One region of the Streptomyces sp. 11-1-2 genome, then DNA from elsewhere that is predicted to be linked to it. Evidence: riboswitches for the same ligand, from Rfam matches in the RefSeq annotation. Region 1 holds a riboswitch; each other region holds the start of a gene.

What was found. A riboswitch is a leader RNA that binds a small molecule or an ion and turns the genes downstream of it on or off. The one in region 1 is predicted to bind cyclic di-AMP.
Region 2: another riboswitch for cyclic di-AMP. It lies ahead of CGL27_RS20880 (transglycosylase family protein); the one in region 1 lies ahead of CGL27_RS21705 (NlpC/P60 family protein).
Region 3: another riboswitch for cyclic di-AMP. It lies ahead of CGL27_RS26225 (M23 family metallopeptidase); the one in region 1 lies ahead of CGL27_RS21705 (NlpC/P60 family protein).
Region 4: another riboswitch for cyclic di-AMP. It lies ahead of CGL27_RS34295 (M23 family metallopeptidase); the one in region 1 lies ahead of CGL27_RS21705 (NlpC/P60 family protein).

The regions. Positions count from the first base shown of each region.
Region 1 is NZ_CP022545.1:5,195,327-5,200,025, forward strand. It holds gene pcrA (DNA helicase PcrA) at 9-2,483, opposite strand; cyclic di-AMP (ydaO/yuaA leader) riboswitch at 2,657-2,828, shown strand; gene CGL27_RS21705 (NlpC/P60 family protein) at 2,835-3,995, shown strand; gene CGL27_RS21710 (L,D-transpeptidase) at 4,086-4,699, opposite strand, start outside.
Region 2 is NZ_CP022545.1:5,011,846-5,016,544, forward strand. It holds gene eno (phosphopyruvate hydratase) at 1-773, opposite strand, end outside; gene CGL27_RS20880 (transglycosylase family protein) at 1,026-1,712, opposite strand; cyclic di-AMP (ydaO/yuaA leader) riboswitch at 1,720-1,887, opposite strand; gene CGL27_RS20885 (transglycosylase family protein) at 2,143-3,150, opposite strand; gene CGL27_RS20890 (cytochrome P450) at 3,297-4,574, opposite strand.
Region 3 is NZ_CP022545.1:6,167,930-6,172,628, forward strand. It holds gene CGL27_RS26215 (DUF6227 family protein) at 49-819, shown strand; gene CGL27_RS26220 (PP2C family protein-serine/threonine phosphatase) at 1,303-2,721, shown strand; cyclic di-AMP (ydaO/yuaA leader) riboswitch at 2,969-3,138, shown strand; gene CGL27_RS26225 (M23 family metallopeptidase) at 3,150-4,340, shown strand; gene CGL27_RS26230 (aldo/keto reductase) at 4,469-4,699, shown strand, end outside.
Region 4 is NZ_CP022545.1:7,967,091-7,971,789, forward strand. It holds gene CGL27_RS34285 (pitrilysin family protein) at 1-383, shown strand, start outside; gene CGL27_RS34290 (pitrilysin family protein) at 380-1,786, shown strand; cyclic di-AMP (ydaO/yuaA leader) riboswitch at 2,085-2,248, shown strand; gene CGL27_RS34295 (M23 family metallopeptidase) at 2,263-3,057, shown strand; gene CGL27_RS34300 (GntR family transcriptional regulator) at 3,307-4,074, shown strand; gene CGL27_RS34305 (HPr family phosphocarrier protein) at 4,268-4,549, opposite strand.

The DNA of each region.
Region 1 (4,699 bases):
AGCCACATCTATAGCTTCTCCACCGGTGCGTACCGCAGCAGCAGCCGCTTCGGCTTCTCCTCGCCGAAGTCGATCGTCGCCTCCGCGTTGTCCCCGCTGCCCTTCACCGCCACCACCGTGCCGAGCCCGAACGAGTCATGGGTGACCCGGTCGCCGATGGCCAGCGCGACCACCGGACGCTCCTTGGCCCGCCGGGTCGCGAACCCGCTGCCCCCGGCGCGCGAACGCGACGACGACAGACCGGACGACAGCCCCGACGGCGGGGTCGAGGCGATGCTGCCCATGGACGCCGACGGGGTGGCGGGCCCGGTGCGCCGCCACCGCACATACTGGTCCGGAATCTCCTCCAGGAAGCGGGACGGCGGGTTGTACGCGGGCTGGCCCCATGCGCTGCGCATCGTCGAGCGGGTCAGATAGAGCCGCTCGCGGGCCCGGGTGATCCCCACATAGGCCAGCCGCCGCTCCTCCTCCAGCTCCTTGGTCTGGCCGAGCGCCCGCATATGCGGGAAGACGCCGTCCTCCATGCCGCTGAGGAAGACGACCGGGAATTCCAGGCCCTTCGCCGTGTGCAGGGTCATCAGCGTGATCACGCCGGAGCCGTCGGTGTCCTCGTCGGGGATCTGGTCGGAGTCGGCGACGAGCGCGACCTGCTCCAGGAAGTCCGCGAGGGTGCCGGGGTTCTCCTCGCCGCGGTCCTGCTCGAACTCCAGGGCCACGGCGGCGAGCTCCTGCAGGTTCTCGATCCGGGTCTCGTCCTGCGGATCGGTGGACGCCTGGAGCTCGGCCAGATAGCCGGTGCGCTCCAGCACCGCCTCCAGGACGGTCGCCGGGCCCGCCCCGGACTCCACGATGGTGTGCAGCTCCTCCATGAGCGTGTTGAACCGCTTGACGGCGTTGGCCGAGCGGGCCGCCATGCCGTACGCGTCGTCGACCCGGCGCAGCGCCTGCGGGAAGGTGATCTTCTCGCGCAGCGCCAGCGCGTCGATCATGGCCTCCGCGCGCTCCCCGATGCCGCGCTTGGGCACGTTCAGAATCCGGCGGAGCGGGACGGAGTCCTCGGGGTTGGCCAGCACCCGCAGATAGGCGAGGACGTCCCGGACCTCCTTGCGCTCGTAGAAGCGCACGCCGCCGACGACCTTGTACGGCAGCCCGACCCGGATGAAGATCTCTTCGAAGACACGGGACTGGGCGTTGGTCCGGTAGAACACCGCCACGTCACCGGCCTTGGCGTCGCCCGCGTCCGTGAGCCGGTCGATCTCGTCGGCGACGAACTGGGCCTCGTCGTGCTCGGTGTCGGCCACATAGCCGGTGATCTCGGTCCCGGCGCCGGCCTCGGTCCACAGGTTCTTCGGGCGGCGGTTCTCATTGCGCTCGATGACCGCGTTGGCCGCGCTCAGGATGGTCTGGGTGGAGCGGTAGTTCTGCTCGAGGAGGATCGTCCGCGCGGTGGGGTAGTCCTCCTCGAACTGGAGGATGTTGCGGATCGTGGCGCCCCGGAAGGCGTAGATCGACTGGTCGGCGTCGCCCACCACGCACAGCTCGGCGGCCGCGGTCTCCTCGGTGTCCGTGCCCACCAGCTCGCGCACGAGGGTGTACTGCGCGTGGTTGGTGTCCTGGTACTCGTCCACCAGGACGTGCCGGAAGCGGCGGCGGTAGTGCTCGGCCACCTCCGGGAACGCCTGGAGCAGATTGACCGTGGTCATGATGATGTCGTCGAAGTCCAGTGCGTTGGCCTCGCGCAGCCTCGCCTGGTACATCGCGTACGCCTCGGCCAGCGTCTTCTCAAAACCGTCCGTGGCCTGTCCGGCGAAGGTCTCCTCGTCGATCAGCTCGTTCTTCAGGTTGGAGATCTTGGCGCTGAAGGACTTCGGCGGGAACCGCTTGGGGTCGAGATCCAGATCCCGGCAGACCAGCGACATCAGCCGCTTGGAGTCGGCGGCGTCGTAGATCGAGAACGACGAGGTGAAGCCGAGCTTCTTCGACTCGCGGCGCAAGATGCGGACGCAGGCGCTGTGGAAGGTGGAGACCCACATGGCGTTCGCCCGCGGGCCGACGAGCTCCTCCACCCGCTCCTTCATCTCGCCCGCCGCCTTGTTGGTGAAGGTGATGGCGAGGATCTGGCCGGGGTGCGTGCCGCGGGCGCCGAGCAGATAGGCGATGCGGTGGGTGAGCACCCGGGTCTTGCCGGAGCCGGCACCCGCGACGATCAGCAGCGGCGAGCCGGTGTGCTCAACGGCGGCTCTCTGCTGCTCGTTCAACCCCTCGAGCAGGGCGGACGGGTCCACGACGGGCCGCGCGGCGCCGTCCCGGTAGTGGGCCTCCCGGGGCACGGGCGCGTCGAAGCCGCCGCTGAAGAGGTGATGCGGCACGTCCTCGGCACCATCGGGGCCGGGGTGCGCCGAATCCTCGGGCGGCGGTGGTGGCTCCTCGTTCGAAGGAAGCCCGAGGTCCGCCAGGAAGTTGTCGTCAAAGAGGCTGCTCATCGCTCCCCGAGTCTAGGCCGCCCCACTGACAGCCGATGCCCGAACATCACGAAACGGTTTCGGGCAAAACGGTCACCAGTCTTCACAGGAGCCCCACGTGTTGACTACCGTCCTGCGTCAGGCGGCCCGGAAGATCCGTCGGCGAACCACGTCGGCACGGGCGGCCTCCGCCGAGTCCGGCACCGCCGTAAGGCGCCCGGAGCCGGGGACCCGACAACGCGACACCGGGGTGAATCGGCCCGAAGCGGCGTGGCACGGAAGTGCCGCCCGGACACGGCCGTAGGGCAACCTTCCGTACCGCCCGAACCCGACAGCTAACCCGGTAGGCGGTCCACGGAAGGAGCGCCTCCCTTGGCGTCGCACCGCAAGCCGCGGAGCCGAATACCGGCCCCGCTCACCGGTCACGGCCGCCGTACGGCCGTCGGGTTCACCACGGCCGCCCTCGCATCCGTCACCCTCCTCTCCCAGACGGCCAACGCCGCGCCGGGCGACGACCCCAAACCGGCCACCCAGTCGATCGACAAGGTCAAGGAGAAGGTCGACACCCTCTATCACCAGGCGGAGAGCGCCACCCAGCGCTACAACGCCGCCAAGGAGCGCGCCGATCAGCAGCGGGGCAAGGTCGACAAGCTGCTGGACTCCGTCGCCCAGCGCACCGAGAAGCTCAACGAGGCGCGACGCACGCTCGGCGCCTACGCCACCGCCCAGTACCGCGACGGCGGAATGGCCCGCTCCGCCGCGACCCTGCTGTTCTCCAACGATCCGCAGGACGTCTTCGACCAGTCGCATCTGATCGACCGGCTGACCGGTCGGCAGAAGCAGGCCGTCGACGACTTCCAGAAGCAGCAGGCGAGCGCCGCCAAGGAGCGCGGTAAGGCCAGCGAGAGCCTCGCCTCGCTGACCGCGTCGCAGAAGCAGCTGAAGACCCAGAAGAAGACCGTCCAGGACAAGCTGACCGAGGCCCGGCGGCTGCTGGCGAATCTGACCGCCAAGGAGAAGGCGCGGCTGGCGGCGATCGAGAAGAAGAAGGCGGAAGAGGCCCGCCGTAAGGCGGCCGCGCTCGCCGAGAAGCAGCGGCAGGAGGCCGCGCGCAAGAAGCAGCAGGAGCAGCAGAACGGAGACAGCGGCTCCGGTTCGACGGCGCCCTCGACCCCCGCCAACAGCTCCAAGGCGGCCCAGGCCATCGCCTTCGCGAAGTCGCAGCTCGGCAAGCCGTATGTCTGGGGCGCGACCGGCCCCAGCTCCTTCGACTGCTCAGGGCTGACGCAGGCGGCCTGGAAGACGGCCGGGATCTCGCTGCCGCGCACCACCTGGGACCAGGTGAAGGCCGGTACGCGCGTCTCGACGTCCGAACTCCAGCCGGGCGATCTGGTCTTCTTCTACGACGACATCAGCCATGTCGGCCTCTACATCGGCGACGGGATGATGATCCACGCGCCGAAGCCGGGCGATGTGGTGAAGAAGGCGCCGATCACCGAGATGCCGATCTACGGGAGCGTGCGGCCCGCGTAGGACGCGGGGCCGTACAGGCCCTTGGCGTGCCGCTGCCCGGGGCCGGAGCCCCGGGCAGCGGCATCGTCACGTCATCGGCTCATGTGCCGTTCACGTGCCGGGCTTGCGCCCGTAGACGTACACATCGTCGCCGTTCTTCAGCAGGCTCCAGTACTTCTTGGCCTCGCCCGTGCGCATGTTGACGCAGCCGTGGGAGCCGGGCGGGGACCATACGCTCCCGGCGATCGAGTGGAACGCCTGACCGCCGTCGAAGAACTGGCTGTAGGGCATGGCGACCTTGTAGAGCGTCGACCAGTGGTCGATGTTCCGCCAGTAGATCTTCTTCAGCCCGGTGCGGGTCTCGAAGCCGTTCCGCCCGGACCGCACCGGCACCGGCCCGTAGACCAGCCGGGAGCCGTCCTGGATCCAGCTGAGCTGCCGGGTGAGGTCGACGCAGGCGATGCGGCCCTTGTTGGTCGGGCACTTCTTCGCCGCGTTCGGGTTGTGTCCGGCGGCCTTCTGAGCGTTGATCAGGCTCATCACGCCCGAGGTGATCGGGCCCGCGTAGCCGATCGTCGGGCTGATGCCGTGGTTGACCTGGAACTTCTGGATCGCGAGACAGTCCGTCCGCGACTGCCGCCCGTCCACGGGGCGGCCCAGGAACCGCTCGGCCTGCTTCTGATACGGCCCCACGCTGGTCGTGCACGACGACGCGGCCATGGTCG
Region 2 (4,699 bases), 180 kb from region 1:
CCCTCGAACTCGTACGACCCGTCCTTGTAGAACTCGGAGGCGGCGACGTCGAGCGCGAGCGCGATGTCCTGGCCCGGCTGGTAGCCGGCCTTCTTGACCGCCTCGAGGATCAGGTCGAGGGCCTCACGGTTGGAGCCGAGGTTCGGCGCGAAGCCGCCCTCGTCGCCGAGGCCGGTGGACAGGCCGCGCTCCTTCAGCACGGACTTCAGGGTGTGGTAGACCTCGGCACCCCAGCGCACGGCCTCGGAGAAGGACTCCGCGCCCACGGGCGCGATCATGAACTCCTGGATGTCCACATTGGAGTCGGCGTGCGACCCGCCGTTGAGGATGTTCATCATCGGGACCGGCAGCAGATGGGCGTTCGGGCCGCCGAGGTAACGGAAGAGCGGGAGGTCGGACGCCTCGGAGGCGGCGTGCGCGACCGCGAGGGAGACGCCGAGGATGGCGTTGGCACCGAGCGAGGACTTGTCCGGGGTGGCGTCCAGGTCGAACATCGCCTGGTCGATCAGACGCTGCTCGGTGGCGTCGTAGCCGACCAGCTCGGGGCCGATCTGCTCGATGACGGCGAGGACGGCCTTCTCCACACCCTTGCCGTTGTAGCGGTTCTTGTCGCCGTCACGGAGTTCGAGGGCCTCGAAGGCGCCGGTGGAGGCGCCGGACGGAACGGCGGCACGGCCGGTGCTGCCGTCGTCGAGGCCGACCTCGACCTCGACCGTGGGGTTGCCTCGCGAGTCGAGGATCTCGCGAGCTACGACGACGTCGATGGACGGCACGAGGTTCTCCTTCGTATGGGTCAGCGGTAGCAGCACGAGCCTAACGGGCCGGGAGGGCTGCACCCCGCGTTCGCCCGCCCCACGAGACGGGGGCGTGACACAAAAAGCCAGATTCTGAATCACATATCCAGATTTCTGGTGAATCGGGCAATGAGGGAACCCCGGTGGGCGCGCCATAGGGGCGGCACGCCCGACCGGGGCTCGTCTCAGGGTTCTCGGGCGGCGGCCTCAGGCCGCGGCTGCGACCGTGACTCAGCCGAGGTGCAGCTTCTGGCCCGGGTAGATCAGGTCGGCCTTCTCCACGATGTCGTCGTTCAGCTTGAAGAGCTTCTTCCAGCCGCCCTTGACGTGGTGCTCCTTGGCGATCTTGCCGAGGGTGTCGCCGGACTTGACCTTGTACTCGCCGTCACCCTTCTTGATCGGGCCACGGGGCTGCTCACGCGTGGCACGCTCGGGCGCGGTGTGCGGCTGGGCCTTCGGCTGGGCAGGCTGGGCGGCCGGGGCCGACTTGGTGGAGGCCGACGGCTGGTCCTGCGAACCGGAGGGCGCGGACGGCGCGGACGGGCTGCCGCCGGAGGTCAGACCCTTGCCGCAGACCGGCCAGGCGCCCTTGCCCTGGCTGCCGAGGACCTTCTCGGCTATCTGGATCTGCTGGCCCTTGCTGGCCTTGTCCGCGGTGGGCGCGTAGGCGGTGCCGCCGTACGCGGCCCAGGTGGAGCTGGAGAACTGCAGGCCACCGTAGTAGCCGTTGCCGGTGTTGATCGACCAGTTGCCACCGGCCTCGCACTGCGCGACCTGGTCCCACTGGGCGCTGGTGGCCGCGGAGGCGGAGGTCGCCCCGATGAGGGGCGCCGCCACGGCGGCACCGGCGAGACCGGTGAGCGCGGCGATACGGGTGGCCTTGGAGGGACGGCGGTGCTTCCCGTTGGACTTCAGCATCGTTGGTTCGTTTCCTCACCGACGCCTACGAGGTGAGCTGTCGGGTTCGGACGTGAGTTGCCCGGCCGGTCGCGATGATCGCTCCCGGCTTCACCCCTAGCCGACGAGCCCGTGTCCACAGGCCACTCGGCACCTACCTTGGGTCCCCCGCTCCTGCCTTCGGCGCTGACGCGTCGGATTCCCCCCGACCGCCGGCAGGATTCGGCGTGACGATCGACGGTGCCCGCGGTGGCGAGCGGAAAGACGTTAAACACACCTCCCGAGAACGTTCAAACACCCCAATGGCAGCGAATGGGGCTGTAATTGATCTCACCCGGCCCACATCGGCGCAGGTAGGGCCGGGTGAGGAGAGATCGGACACGAGGTGCGCCCCGGAAATTGTGACGAGATGTATGTCTCATCGGAACCAGATCGGGCAATTCACCCCGAATCACTGCTCCCTGATGGTGAGGTCAAGTCGCTGACCAGGGATGATCAGGTCGGGGTCGATTCCAATGAGGTCCTCGTTGCTCTCGTAGAGCCCTTCCCAACCTCGGGACACATTCCGGTCCTCGGCGATGCCTGACAGATTGTCACCGGGGCGAACGGTGTAATCGTCACCCGCGGGGCTCCGGTCGCGGTCCGCGGCGTCGCGCGAGGCGTGGCGTCCGGAGGGCTGCCCGTCCGCCGAATCGCCGTCCTCGGCCCGCTCCCCGGCATCCGGGGAGCCGCGGTGGCGGCCGGAGGGCGAGGGGTCGGCGGAGGGATCCGCCGAGGACCCCTTCGAGCCGCCCGAGGCCGAGCCGCCCGAGCCGCCCGAGGCCGGGTCATCCGAGGCCGAACCGCCCGACGTCGGGTCATCCGATGCCGAGCCGTCCAGTCCGTCGGGGGACTTGGAGGTGTGGGGGGCTTCCGGCTTCTCGGTCGATCCGGACGAATCCGGCTTACCGGCGCTGTCGGACGCCCCCGAACGGTCCGACTCCGGGGAGGAGGAGCCGTCCCGCTCCCGGTCCCCCGCCTCGCCCCGGCCCGCCCCCGGGTCCCGGGTGGCCGTGCCACCGGGGTCCACATCGGGGGCGCCGGAGCCGTCGGTGAGCCCGGCGCCCAGCGCACAGCTCGGCCAGGCGTCGGGGCCGCGGTCGCCGAGGATCGACTGGGCGATGGATATCTGCTGGGAGCGGCTGGCCAGGTCGGGGCGCGGGGCGTACTCCGTGCCGCCGTAGTCCTTCCACATGTCGAGGGTCAGCTGCAGTCCGCCGTAGAAGCCGTTGCCCTCGTTGGCGCTCCACATACCACCGCTCTCGCACTCGGCGACCTGATCCCAGGTGGCGGTCTGGGCGGCCTGTGCGCCGGACGCCCCGAAGAGGGGCAGGGCGATGCTCGCTCCCGTGACCCCCGCCGCGACGATGATGGCCGGAGCCTGACGGGGGCGACGGTGTCGACCATTACCGGAACGCATGCGATTGCCCTCTCTATGGCGAACTCGGTTGCCGGTGAACATAGCGAGGGCACTCGATCATCACAAGCCGATGTATCCCAGGTCACGCCACGGTCACACGGCTGATCATTCGTCACCAATGTCCGTACGTACGGGGCTTGGCGGCCTCAGTGGTCCGCGGAATTCCAGGTCACCGGGAGCGTGCGCAGCCCGCGCATGATGAGCCCGCCGCGCCACCGCAGATCCTCCGGCTCCGCCGCGAGCCGCAGTCCGGGCAGGCGCCGCAGCAGGGTGGCGATCGCGGTCTGCGCCTCCAGCCGGGCGAGCGGGGCGCCGAGACAGTAATGGATGCCGTGGCCATAGCCGAGGTGCTGGTTGTCGCGGCGGGTGAGGTCGAGGACATCGGGCGCCGCGAACCGCTCGGGGTCCCGGTCGGCGGCGGCGAGCACCACCAGCACCGGCTCCCCTTCGGCGATGTGCTGCCCCGCGAGGGTGAGCGGCTCGGTGGCGAACCGCCAGGTGGCGATCTCCACGGGTCCGTCGTAGCGCAGCAGCTCCTCGACCCCGGCGGCCAGCAGCCGCTCATCCCCTTCTTCCAGGGCCCGCTGCATGACGGCGCGCTGCTCCGGATGGCGCAGAAGTGCGTAGACGCCGTTGCCGATGAGGTTGACGGTGGTCTCGAAGCCGGCGAACAAGAGGATGAAGGCCATGGCCGCGGCCTCGTTCTCGGTGAGGTGCTCACCGTGGTCGCTGGCCCGGATCAGCCCCGAGATCAGATCCTCCCCGTCCTCTTCTTCCCTCCGCTCCACGAGCTCCAGGCGCTTGCGGTGGATCAGCTCGCCGAGATACGCGCGGATCCGCTTCACGGCGCGGGCCACTCCGCCGCGCGGGCCTCCGCCATGCCGGATCATCGCGCCGGCCCAGTCCCGGAAGTCGTCCTGGTCCTCGCGCGGCACCCCGAGCAGATCGCAGATCGCATAAATAGGGAGAGGGAAGGCGAACTCATGGATGAGGTCCGCCTCTCCCCTTTCCTCGAAGGCGTCGATGAGCTGATCGGTGAGGGTCTGTACCCGAGGGGTGAACGCGGCGACCCGGCGCGGGGTGAACGCCTTGGAGACCAGGCGCCGCAGCCGGGTGTGATCGGGAGGGTCGATGTTGAGCAGATGCGTCATCAGGTCGGCACGCTGTTCGCCGGGAATGCCCACCTTGCCCTTTGCGTGGGCCGCCGCACTGTGCCGCTGGGGGTTCTTGGAGAGCCGGGGATCGGCCAGCGCCTTCCTGGCATCTGCGTAACGGGTCACCAGCCAGGCGTCGACACCGCTGGGCAGCGTGGTCCGGTGCACCGGGGCGTGCTCGCGTAGCCAGGCGTACGCAGGGTAGGGATCAGTGGCGAACTCCCAGGTGAAGAGGGTGGGAGCGGAGCTGTCACGGGGCTGTTCCGACACGCCCCGACGATACCCGCGCGCAGTCGCCCCCTCCGGCCTGCCGGAAGTAACGGGCAACACGAGAAATAAGTGAATAAGCAGAACAAAAAGAATAAGAGAGTAATGACCGGGATGAATGCCTAGCG
Region 3 (4,699 bases), 970 kb from region 1:
TCGCCCGGGGGGCGCGGCGAATCAACGCCGGGAGGCGGGAGGAGAGACATGGGGCACTCACGAGCGGACGGGACCCCGGCCGAGCTGATGGACGGGCTGCTCGCCCGTGCGCAGAACGGCTTCGAGATCGGCGAGGCGGTGCTGGCCCAGGCGCGGAGCGCCCTGATGCACCAGTCCGAGCTGCGGTCCTGCCGGCAGTGCAATGAGCGGTGCGGCCAGCTTGGCTACAGCACCTACCGGCATGTCTTCCTGCTCCCCGACGGCAGCAGCCTGCTGCTGTGGGAACTGGAGCACAACACCGGCGAGGGCGGTCGCCCGCTGTACGAGCTCTACGCGGACGAGGACGCCCTGACGCTGGCCGAGCGCCGCGTCCATGATCGCCTCGGCGGCGCCCGCTGGGAGGAGCTCGACGGGTTACCGCTGTGGCTCCCGGACCAGCTACTGCACACGGCCGAGCCCCTGGAGAGCTCCCGTGCGTATGTGGCCGACAATTCGGCCGACCACGCCCGTCGCGTCCTGCGCCGCGCGGAGAACGCCGACCGCCCGGGCGAGGAGACCGAGCGGCTGCTGGCGACCGCGTTCGCCCATGACATCGCCCTCGCGCCCAAGCCCCGGCGCCGCTCCGGCGGTCCCGACGCGACCTGGTGCCGCTTCTATGAGCACGCCTTCCTGCTCGCGGGAGGGGACGAGGTCGTGCTGTGGGAGCTGGAGCACAATCTCACCCGGGACGGACGGCTGGTGTGCGAGGTGTACCTCGACGAGGTCTCGGCGGAGCTCGCGGCCGACCGTCACGCCCGCGCGCTCGGCGTCGACCTCTGACGCATCGGTGCCGCTGGCGCATCCGTCACCTCTGAAGCGTCCGTCACCTCTGGCGCATCCGTAACCTCTGGCGTATCCGAACCTCTGATGCGCCCGTAGCCGCTGACGCTCTCGTGGCCCCTGACGGGCCGACAGGGCGCCCGCCGCGTAACCCCTGACGCCTCGTGGCTCTGACGCGCCCACAGCCCCTGACGCGCCGCCGTGTGCCCGCCATGTGCCCGCAGTGTCCCCTCGCGTGCCCGCAGTGCCCCCGCCGCGTGCCCGTCGCGTGCCCGCGGCGCACGCGCGGTAGCCGGGCCCGCTCACGGCGCCCGTCCAGCACCCGCTTGGCCGACACCGATTCGCCTGGCAGCCCGTCAGCCGGAAGCCTGGTGACGAAGGTGACGAGGGCGGCGAGGGTGGCGAGGGCGGCGAAGGCGACGCTGTGACGACGGCGACGCTGTGACGACGGCGGGACGCGGACCAGGGAAGCGAGAGAAGCCGGTGCGGGTGCGAGGGAGCAGGGCTCGTACGGGCGCCCGTACGGAGTGGCGTACGGCCTGGCCCCGGCTGAGCCGCCCGCACGCCCACCGCCGCCACACCCGCCTGCACACGCTCATCGCCACCGGCGCCGCGGCCGGTGGCGCCTCCGCCGACGGGCTCACCGGGCCCACCGCGGGACCTGGCCCGGCGGAGGATGAGGGCAAGGGGCTGCCGGGCCGCCGGGTGGCCCGCTGGCTTCCCGCCATCCTCCTCCTCGGCGGCGTCAGCTTCGACCTGGCCACCCCGTCCGGCTACACCGCCTCGCCCTTCTTCGCCGCCGCCCCCCTGGTCGCCGCGGCGCTCTTACCGCTGCGCCAGACCGTCATCATGGCCTGCGTCGCCGTCCTCGCGACCTGTCTGCTGGCGGAGTTGCACGGTGTGAAGGACCCGACCCAGGCGGCCACCGAGATCGTCACGGTCGCCACCGTGACCGTGCTGGCGGTGGCGATCAACCGTGTCGTACGCCGCAGCTATCACCGGCTCGCCTCGGCGCGCGGTGTCGCGGAGGCGGCCCAGCGCGCCGTCCTGCCCGCGCCGCCCGCCCGTCTCGCCGGGCTGGAGATCGCCGCGCGCTACGTACCGGCGGAGAAGTACGCGGCGATCGGCGGTGACCTGTACGCGGTCCAGGACACCCCGCACGGCGTACGGCTGATCGTCGGGGACGTACGCGGCAAGGGGCTGCAGGCGGTGGAGGTCGTGGCGATCCTCCTCGGCTGCTTCCGGGAGGCGGCGGAGCAGGAGACGACCCTGGAGGCGCTCGTGGGCCGCCTGGAGCGGGCGCTGCAGCGTGAGGGTGCCCGGCGGGCCGACCTGGAGGTGTTCGAGGGGTTCACGACGGCCGTGGTGGCCGAAATTCCGCGCGGCGATTCCACTCTGCGGCTGATCAACCGCGGCCATCCGGCGCCGCTGCTCATGGCGGAGGACGGCGCGGTGCGTGCCCTGGAGCCGGAGATGTCGGCGCTGCCGGTGGGGATGGGGGAGTTGGCCGGGTGGCCGGACCGGGTGATGGAGCTGGGGTTCGAGGAGGGGGAGACGCTGCTGCTGTTCACGGACGGGGTGACGGAGGCCCGAAACCGCGACGGCGAGTTCTACGACCCGGAGAAGCGGCTGCGCGGCCGCCGCTTCGCCGATCCGCAGGAGCTGCTCGACGCGTTGGTCGCCGATGTCGAGCGCCATACGGACGGCGGGACATCGGACGACATGGCGCTGCTGGCGGTCCGCCGGACCCCGGCCCGCGGGAACGGACGGGGGAACGGGCAGGGCAATGGGGGCAACCGGGGCAATGGGCAGCGGGACGGCCGAGGGAGCGGGCACGACGGCGACGGCGGTGCGAGCCGCGGCGGCCATACGGGGGACAGCGGCGTCCCACACCGTCCGTAGCCGACCGGGTCCATACCGTGCGTAGTCGACCGAGCCCCCTCCGCATAACAATTGCTGCACGATCGGTCCGCACGCGTTTTTGCGAACCTTTGGCCAGTGCTTTGATTCGCCCTCTTTTGTCCCCTCTTGAGCGCTAAGTTCATGCCAAAGGTGCGCGGATTCCTCAGAACAGCTTGGAATCACATCGCGCTCTCTATTAACGTTCGATAACGCAGCGCGGTCGTCACAACCGTCGCAAGGGCGGCACCGTGCGCCGTCGCCGAATCCCGTACGCACACTGGCAGTACCGCACCACCAGCAGCACCAAGGGAACCGGGGAACCAACACCTTGGGGTGAATCGGGTCGAACCTGACCCGTAGGAGACCTTCCTGCTCCGAACCCGTCAGCTAACCCGGTAGGCGAGAAGGAAGGAAAGGAGTGCGCCTCCGTGGCGTCCAACAGGTCTGCCCTGGACGAGGCCCCGTATCGCACACGGGGAGGCGGTTTGGGGACCGCCACCGCCTACGGCCCCGGCTTTGACGCCGGCGGCGGGATGAGCTCCGGGGACGGCCACTTCGCCCCCGACGATCGGTACCTGGACGCGAATGGGGACGCGTTCGAGGGCCCGGGTGCCGGATTCGAGACCGAGCCCTGGGAGGAGTGGAACCCCACCGAGGAGTCCATCGCTCCCGTACGCGGCCGGCACCGCGTGGCCAAGCAGCGGGGCGGGACCATGGCGCGCAGCGGCGCCGTCCTCGGGGTCGGCGTGATCGCCGCGGTCGGCGCGGGCGGTATGGCCAGCGCCAAGGACCGTCCCAAGCCGCCCATTTCCATGCCGGATCTCGGCCACGTCGCCGATGAGGTCAAAGCCAGCCTGCCCGCCGCCAAGGACCTGCCAGGCATCGGCTCCTGGACGTCGGACGACAGCAGCGGCCCGCAGACGGCCGCCGCCCCCCTCTCCCAGGCCGGCCTCACCAGCGAGGACGAGCAGCGCGGCACCACCGACGCGGGCGAGGCGCTCCGCGCCCGCATCCTCCAGCAGGCCGAGAACCAGCAGAACGCGGCGGACGAGGACAGCCGCACCGCCGCGGCGAAGGCCGCCGCGGACAAGGCGTCCGACCAGGCCGCGGAGGTGGCCGCCCAGCGGAAGGCCAAGGCAGAGGCGGAGAAGAAGGCCGCCGAGCAGCGGGCGAAGGAGGCGGCGGAGAAGAAGGCCGCGGCCGAGCGCCAGGCCAGGCTCGCCGCCGCGTACACCCTCCCGGTCGGCTCGTACACCCTGACCGCGAGCTTCGGCCAGGCTGGCGACATCTGGTCGGCCGACCACACCGGCCAGGACTTCGCCGCCCCGACCGGCACCCCGGCCAAGGCGGTGCACGGCGGCACCATCACCCAGGCGGGCTGGGCCGGTTCGTACGGCTACCGCATCGTGCTGACCCTCAGCGACGGCACCGAGATCTGGTACTGCCACCTGTCCTCGATGGTCGTCACCTCGGGCAAGGTGACGGCGGGCGACGTCATCGGCCGCGTCGGCGCCACCGGCAATGTGACCGGCCCGCACCTCCACCTCGAGGTCCGGCCGGGCGGCGGCTCGCCGATCGACCCGATGCCCTGGCTGCGCCAGCACGGGATGAACCCCTGATACTCCGGCGGCTCTGGCGCTCTCTCCCCCCTTGACGCCAGGGCCGCCGGTTTACGTCCCGACGGGGCTACGTCCCGACGGGGCCGCCCCCAGGAACAACCCCGCCCAGCCACCTGTTGTAAAAACGTATGGCTGACAACACACAGAAGATCGGCGATCTGTCCGTCTTCCCCTTCTCCCTCGGCGGGAACGTCTTCGGCTGGACCGCCAACGAGGCCGAGTCCTTCCGGGTGCTCGACGCCTTCGTGGCGGCGGGCGGCAATTTCATCGACACCGCCGATGTCTACTCCGCGTGGGTGCCGGGCAACGAGGGTGGCGAGTCCGAGACCGTCCTCGGCAACTGGTTCGCCTCCCGGGGC
Region 4 (4,699 bases), 2.8 Mb from region 1:
CCGGCGGCGTCGAGGTGCCGGCCATCGAGACCGCCGTCGACGAGGAGCTGGCCCGCTTCGCCGAGGAGGGGCCGACCCCGCAGGAGATGGAGCGGGCGCAGGCGCAGATCGAGCGCGAGTGGCTGGACCGGCTGGCCACGGTCGGCGGCCGGGCCGACGAGCTCTGCCGGTACGCCGTGCTCTTCGGCGACCCGCAGCTGGCGCTGACCGCCGTGGAGCGAGTGCTCGACATCACCGCCGAGGAGGTGCGGGCCGTGGCCGCGGCGCGGCTGCGCCCCGACAACCGCGCCGTGCTGGTCTACGAGCCCGTCCAGGGCGCTGAGGACGCAGCCGACACCGCCGAAGCCGCCGAGACCGACGCAGAAGGGGAGGCGGCCCAGTGAGCGACGCCGTCACCGCGACCATGACCTTCCACTCGCAGCCCAAGGGCGGTGCGCCCAAGCCGTGGGCGTTCCCGGCCCCCGAGCGCGGTGAGCTGTCCAACGGCCTTACGGTGCTGCGCTGTCACCGCCCCGGCCAGCAGGTCGTCGCCGTCGAGATCAATCTGGAGGCGCCGCTGGACGCCGAGCCGACCGGGCTCGAAGGCGTCGCCACGATCATGGCGCGCGCCCTGTCGGAGGGCACCGACAAGCACGACGCCGAGGAGTTCGCCGCCGAGCTCGAGCGCTGCGGCGCCACGCTGGACGCGCATGCCGACCACCCCGGCCTCCGCGTCTCCCTGGAGGTCCCGGTCTCCCGGCTGCCCAAGGCGCTCGGGCTGCTGGCCGACGCCCTGCGCGCCCCCGCCTTCCCGGACGGCGAGGTCGAGCGGCTGGTGCGCAACCGGCTGGACGAGATCCCCCATGAGCTGGCCAACCCGGCCCGCCGCGCCTCGATGGCCCTCTCCGCGGCCCTCTTCCCGGCCGAATCGCGGATGTCCCGGCCGCGCCAGGGCACCCAGGAGACCATCGAGGGCATCGACGCCGCGGCCGTGCGGGCCTTCTACGAGGCGCATGTCCGCCCTTCCACGGCCACCGCCGTCATCGTGGGCGATCTCACCGGGGTCGACCTCGATGGGGCGCTCGCCGACACCCTGGGCGCCTGGACGGGCGGGGCGGGCGCGCCGCGCACGGTTCCCCCGATCGTCGCGGACGACCTCGGCCGTGTGGTGATCGTCGACCGGCCGGGCGCGGTGCAGACCCAGCTGCTCATCGGGCGCGTCGGCGCCGACCGCCATGACCGGGTCTGGCCCGCGCAGGTGCTCGGCACGTACTGCCTGGGTGGCACCCTCACCTCCCGCCTCGACCGTGTGCTGCGCGAGGAGAAGGGCTACACCTACGGGGTGCGCGCCTTCGGCCAGGTGCTGCGCTCCGCGCCCCCGGCGCCCTCGGGCGGCTCCGCGGGCGCCGCCATGCTGGCGATCAGCGGCTCGGTGGCCACCGAGGTCACCGGGCCCGCGCTGGAGGACCTCTGGAAGGTGCTGCGCACGCTGAAGGAGGAGGGGCTCACCGACGAGGAGCGCGATGTCGCGGTGCAGAACCTGGTGGGCGTCGCCCCGCTGAAGTACGAGACGGCGGCGTCCGTCGCGGGCACCCTCGCCGACCAGGTCGAGCAGCACCTTCCGGACGATTTCCAGGCGCAGTTGTACGCCCGCCTCGCGGAGACCGGCACGGTGGAGGCGACCGCCGCGGTGGTGTCCGCCTTCCCGGCGGACCGGCTGGTCACGGTGCTGGTCGGGGACGCCTCGGCGATCGAGGAGCCGGTCCGGGCGCTGGGCATCGGCGAGGTGCGCGTCATCTCGGGCTGAGCCGCCCGGAGTTGGCCGGTTGGCCGGATCCGGACCAAGAACCCGCGATCCGGCCGGCTCGCTGACGATCCGGGTCCGCTGGACGATCCGGCAGCCGGTCCGGTCAACGAGCTCACCGCGGAAGGACCCTGGCCCCGTAAGGATGCCGGGGTCCTTCCTTCATGCCCGATTTGCGGGAGTGACAGCTTGTTTGGTTTGTGGCGAGAGCAACAAAAAACCGGAACCGTTTGGTGATCGAAAGCGGGCCCGTTTAGCGTCAGTCCGGCTGTTCGCCAGCAACCCGCCGCACCCGCGGCACGGACAGTCATCGCCGAGTCCCCGTACGGCGCGAGCCAGGGGAGCCGGGGACCCACACGTCCCCAGGGGTGAATCGGGCGCCTTCCCCGGCCGGGGGAGGAGTCCGTAGGAGACCTTCCTGCTCCGAACCCGTCAGCTAACCCGGTAGGCGAGAAGGAAGGAAAGGAGTGCGCCTCAGTATGGCGTCCACCCGCACTGCCACCGGGAAACACCGCCGCACCACCAAGATCAACGTCCGCGCCGGCGCGAACGTCGTGGGCATCACCACCGTCGCCTCGGGCGTCGTCGCCGGGATCACCGGACAGGCGTTCGCCGCGGACACCGGCCCCAGCCCCCAGCAGACCGGTCTGACCCAGGCGATCGTGATCGGCGACGGGATCGCGGACCACATCGAGGCCCAGGCGCAGTCCCAGGAGACCGCCGCCGAGCAGGCCGCCGCGAAGGCCAAGGCGGAGGCGATCGCCCGCCAGGAGGCCGCCAGAAAGGCGGAGGCCGCGGCGAAGAAGGCCAAGGCCGAGCGCGAGGCCAAGGAGCGCGCGGCGCGCGAGGCCGAGCGCAAGCGCCTCAACACCTTCGAGACGCCGATCAGCGGCTCCTACGTCTCCACCGGCTACGAGGCGGCCAGCGGACTGTGGTCCTCCGGCAGCCACACCGGCATCGACTTCCACGCCTCCTCCGGCACCTCGGTGCACTCCGTGGGCATGGGCGAGATCGTCGAGGCGGGCTGGGGCGGCTCCTACGGCAACAACGTCGTCATCAAGATGAACGACGGCACCTACACCCAGTACGGCCACCTGTCGTCGATCAGCGTCTCGGTCGGCCAGAAGGTCACCCCCGGCCAGCAGATCGGCCTGTCGGGCGCCACCGGCAACGTCACCGGACCGCATCTGCACTTCGAGGCCCGCACCAGCCCGGACTACGGCTCGGACATCGACCCCTTGGCGTATCTGCGCTCGCACGGCGTCAACGTCTGACCTCGCGGGACTCCGCGCACGTCCGACCTCGCGGGACTCCGCGCACGCCGGCGGTCCCGCGAGAATCCGAGAAGGCCCCGTCCACCGGACGGGGCCTTCGGCGTGCCGCCGCCGGCTGACCAAAAAATATCCATGAAATGCACTCCGCCATCGGAAATGACGTCCGATTGGAATAGAGTCGTTCAATGCGCGTTCCATGGATGCGTTTCGCGGGCGTTAAGGCGGAGGTTCGACAATGTGGGACCGGAAGTGAGCGGGGATACGACCGCGGTCCAGGGCGGTCGCCGGATTTCGGCGCATGCGGTGTGTACGGCGATTCGCGACGACATCGTCTCCGGCACATATCAGCCCGGCAGCCGGCTCACCGAGGAACTTCTCGCCCGGCGCTACGGCGTCTCGCGGGTGCCGGTCCGCGAGGCCCTGCGCACCCTGGAGTCCGAGGGCTTCGTGACGACCCGGCGGCACGCCGGTGCCTGCGTCGCCCAGCCCTCCGAGCGCGAGGCGGCCGATCTGCTGGACATCCGGGCGCTGCTGGAGCCGCTGGGTGCCGCACGGGCCGCACAGCGTCGCACCGAGGCCCATCTGAAGGTGCTGCGCGGGCTGGTCCGGCTCGGCCGGGAGCGGGCCCAGCACGGCCGGCTCGGTGAACTGCGGCCGCTGGGCGACTGGTTCCACGAGACGCTCGCCCAGGCGTCCGGCAGTCCGAGCCTGGCCGCGATGCTCGTCCAGCTGCGCCGCAAGACCGTGTGGGTGTACGCGGCCGCTCCCGCGCCGCAGCCCGTAGCGCACGCCGCACCGCCCGGGGGCGCCCGGCGTCCCGACCCGGCGGCGCGGGCCGTGGAGTCCTGGGCGGAGCACGGCGCGCTGGTGGACGCGGTGGCGCGCGGCGACGCCGACCGGGCGCGGGCGCTCGCCGCGGCGCACACCGAGCGCGCGCTGGCGGAATACCGGCAGCGCCGCCCCACTCCGGTGAGGGCTTCGAAACATTCCGTAAACACGGCGAGCGGCCGGAATTAACAGCGATCCCGTATACAACTCTCGGGAATTCCCGGCGCGGTTTCGCGGCGCCCGGTTCCCGGTCCTCCGAGTCGGGGTGGAAACGGAAAAGCAACGGGGCCGCGGTGGCCGTAATGGCCACCGCGGCCCCGCCGTGCCGAATCCTTGATCCACGCGGGAATCACACGGGAATCACCTGTGAATCAGAGGGGGATCAGACGGTCTCGGGAAGCTCCTCGAGGCCCTCCGCCACCAGCTTCGCCAGCCGGTCGAGCGCGACCTCGGCATCGTCCGCGTCGGAGGCGAGGACGACCACCTCGCCGCCCTGGGCGCCGAGGCCCAGCACGGCCAGCATGGAGGCGGCGTTGACCGGGGTGCCGTCGCCCTTGGCGATCGTGATGGGGACGCCGGCGGCGGTGGCCGCCCGGACGAAGATCGACGCAGGGCGGGCGTGCAGGCCCTCGGCCCAGCCGATGGTGACGCGGCGCTCAGCCATGGTGTTGCCCTTCAGGTGTGACGGGTGCTGTTGTCTAGACCAAAATCATACGGTGTCCGGATTCACCCGGCCGATGTCCGAGTGAGCCCGGGCATGCCCGGACTGGCCCGATACGGACCTTCCCCCGACACTTGGCCCCGACGCAAGGGT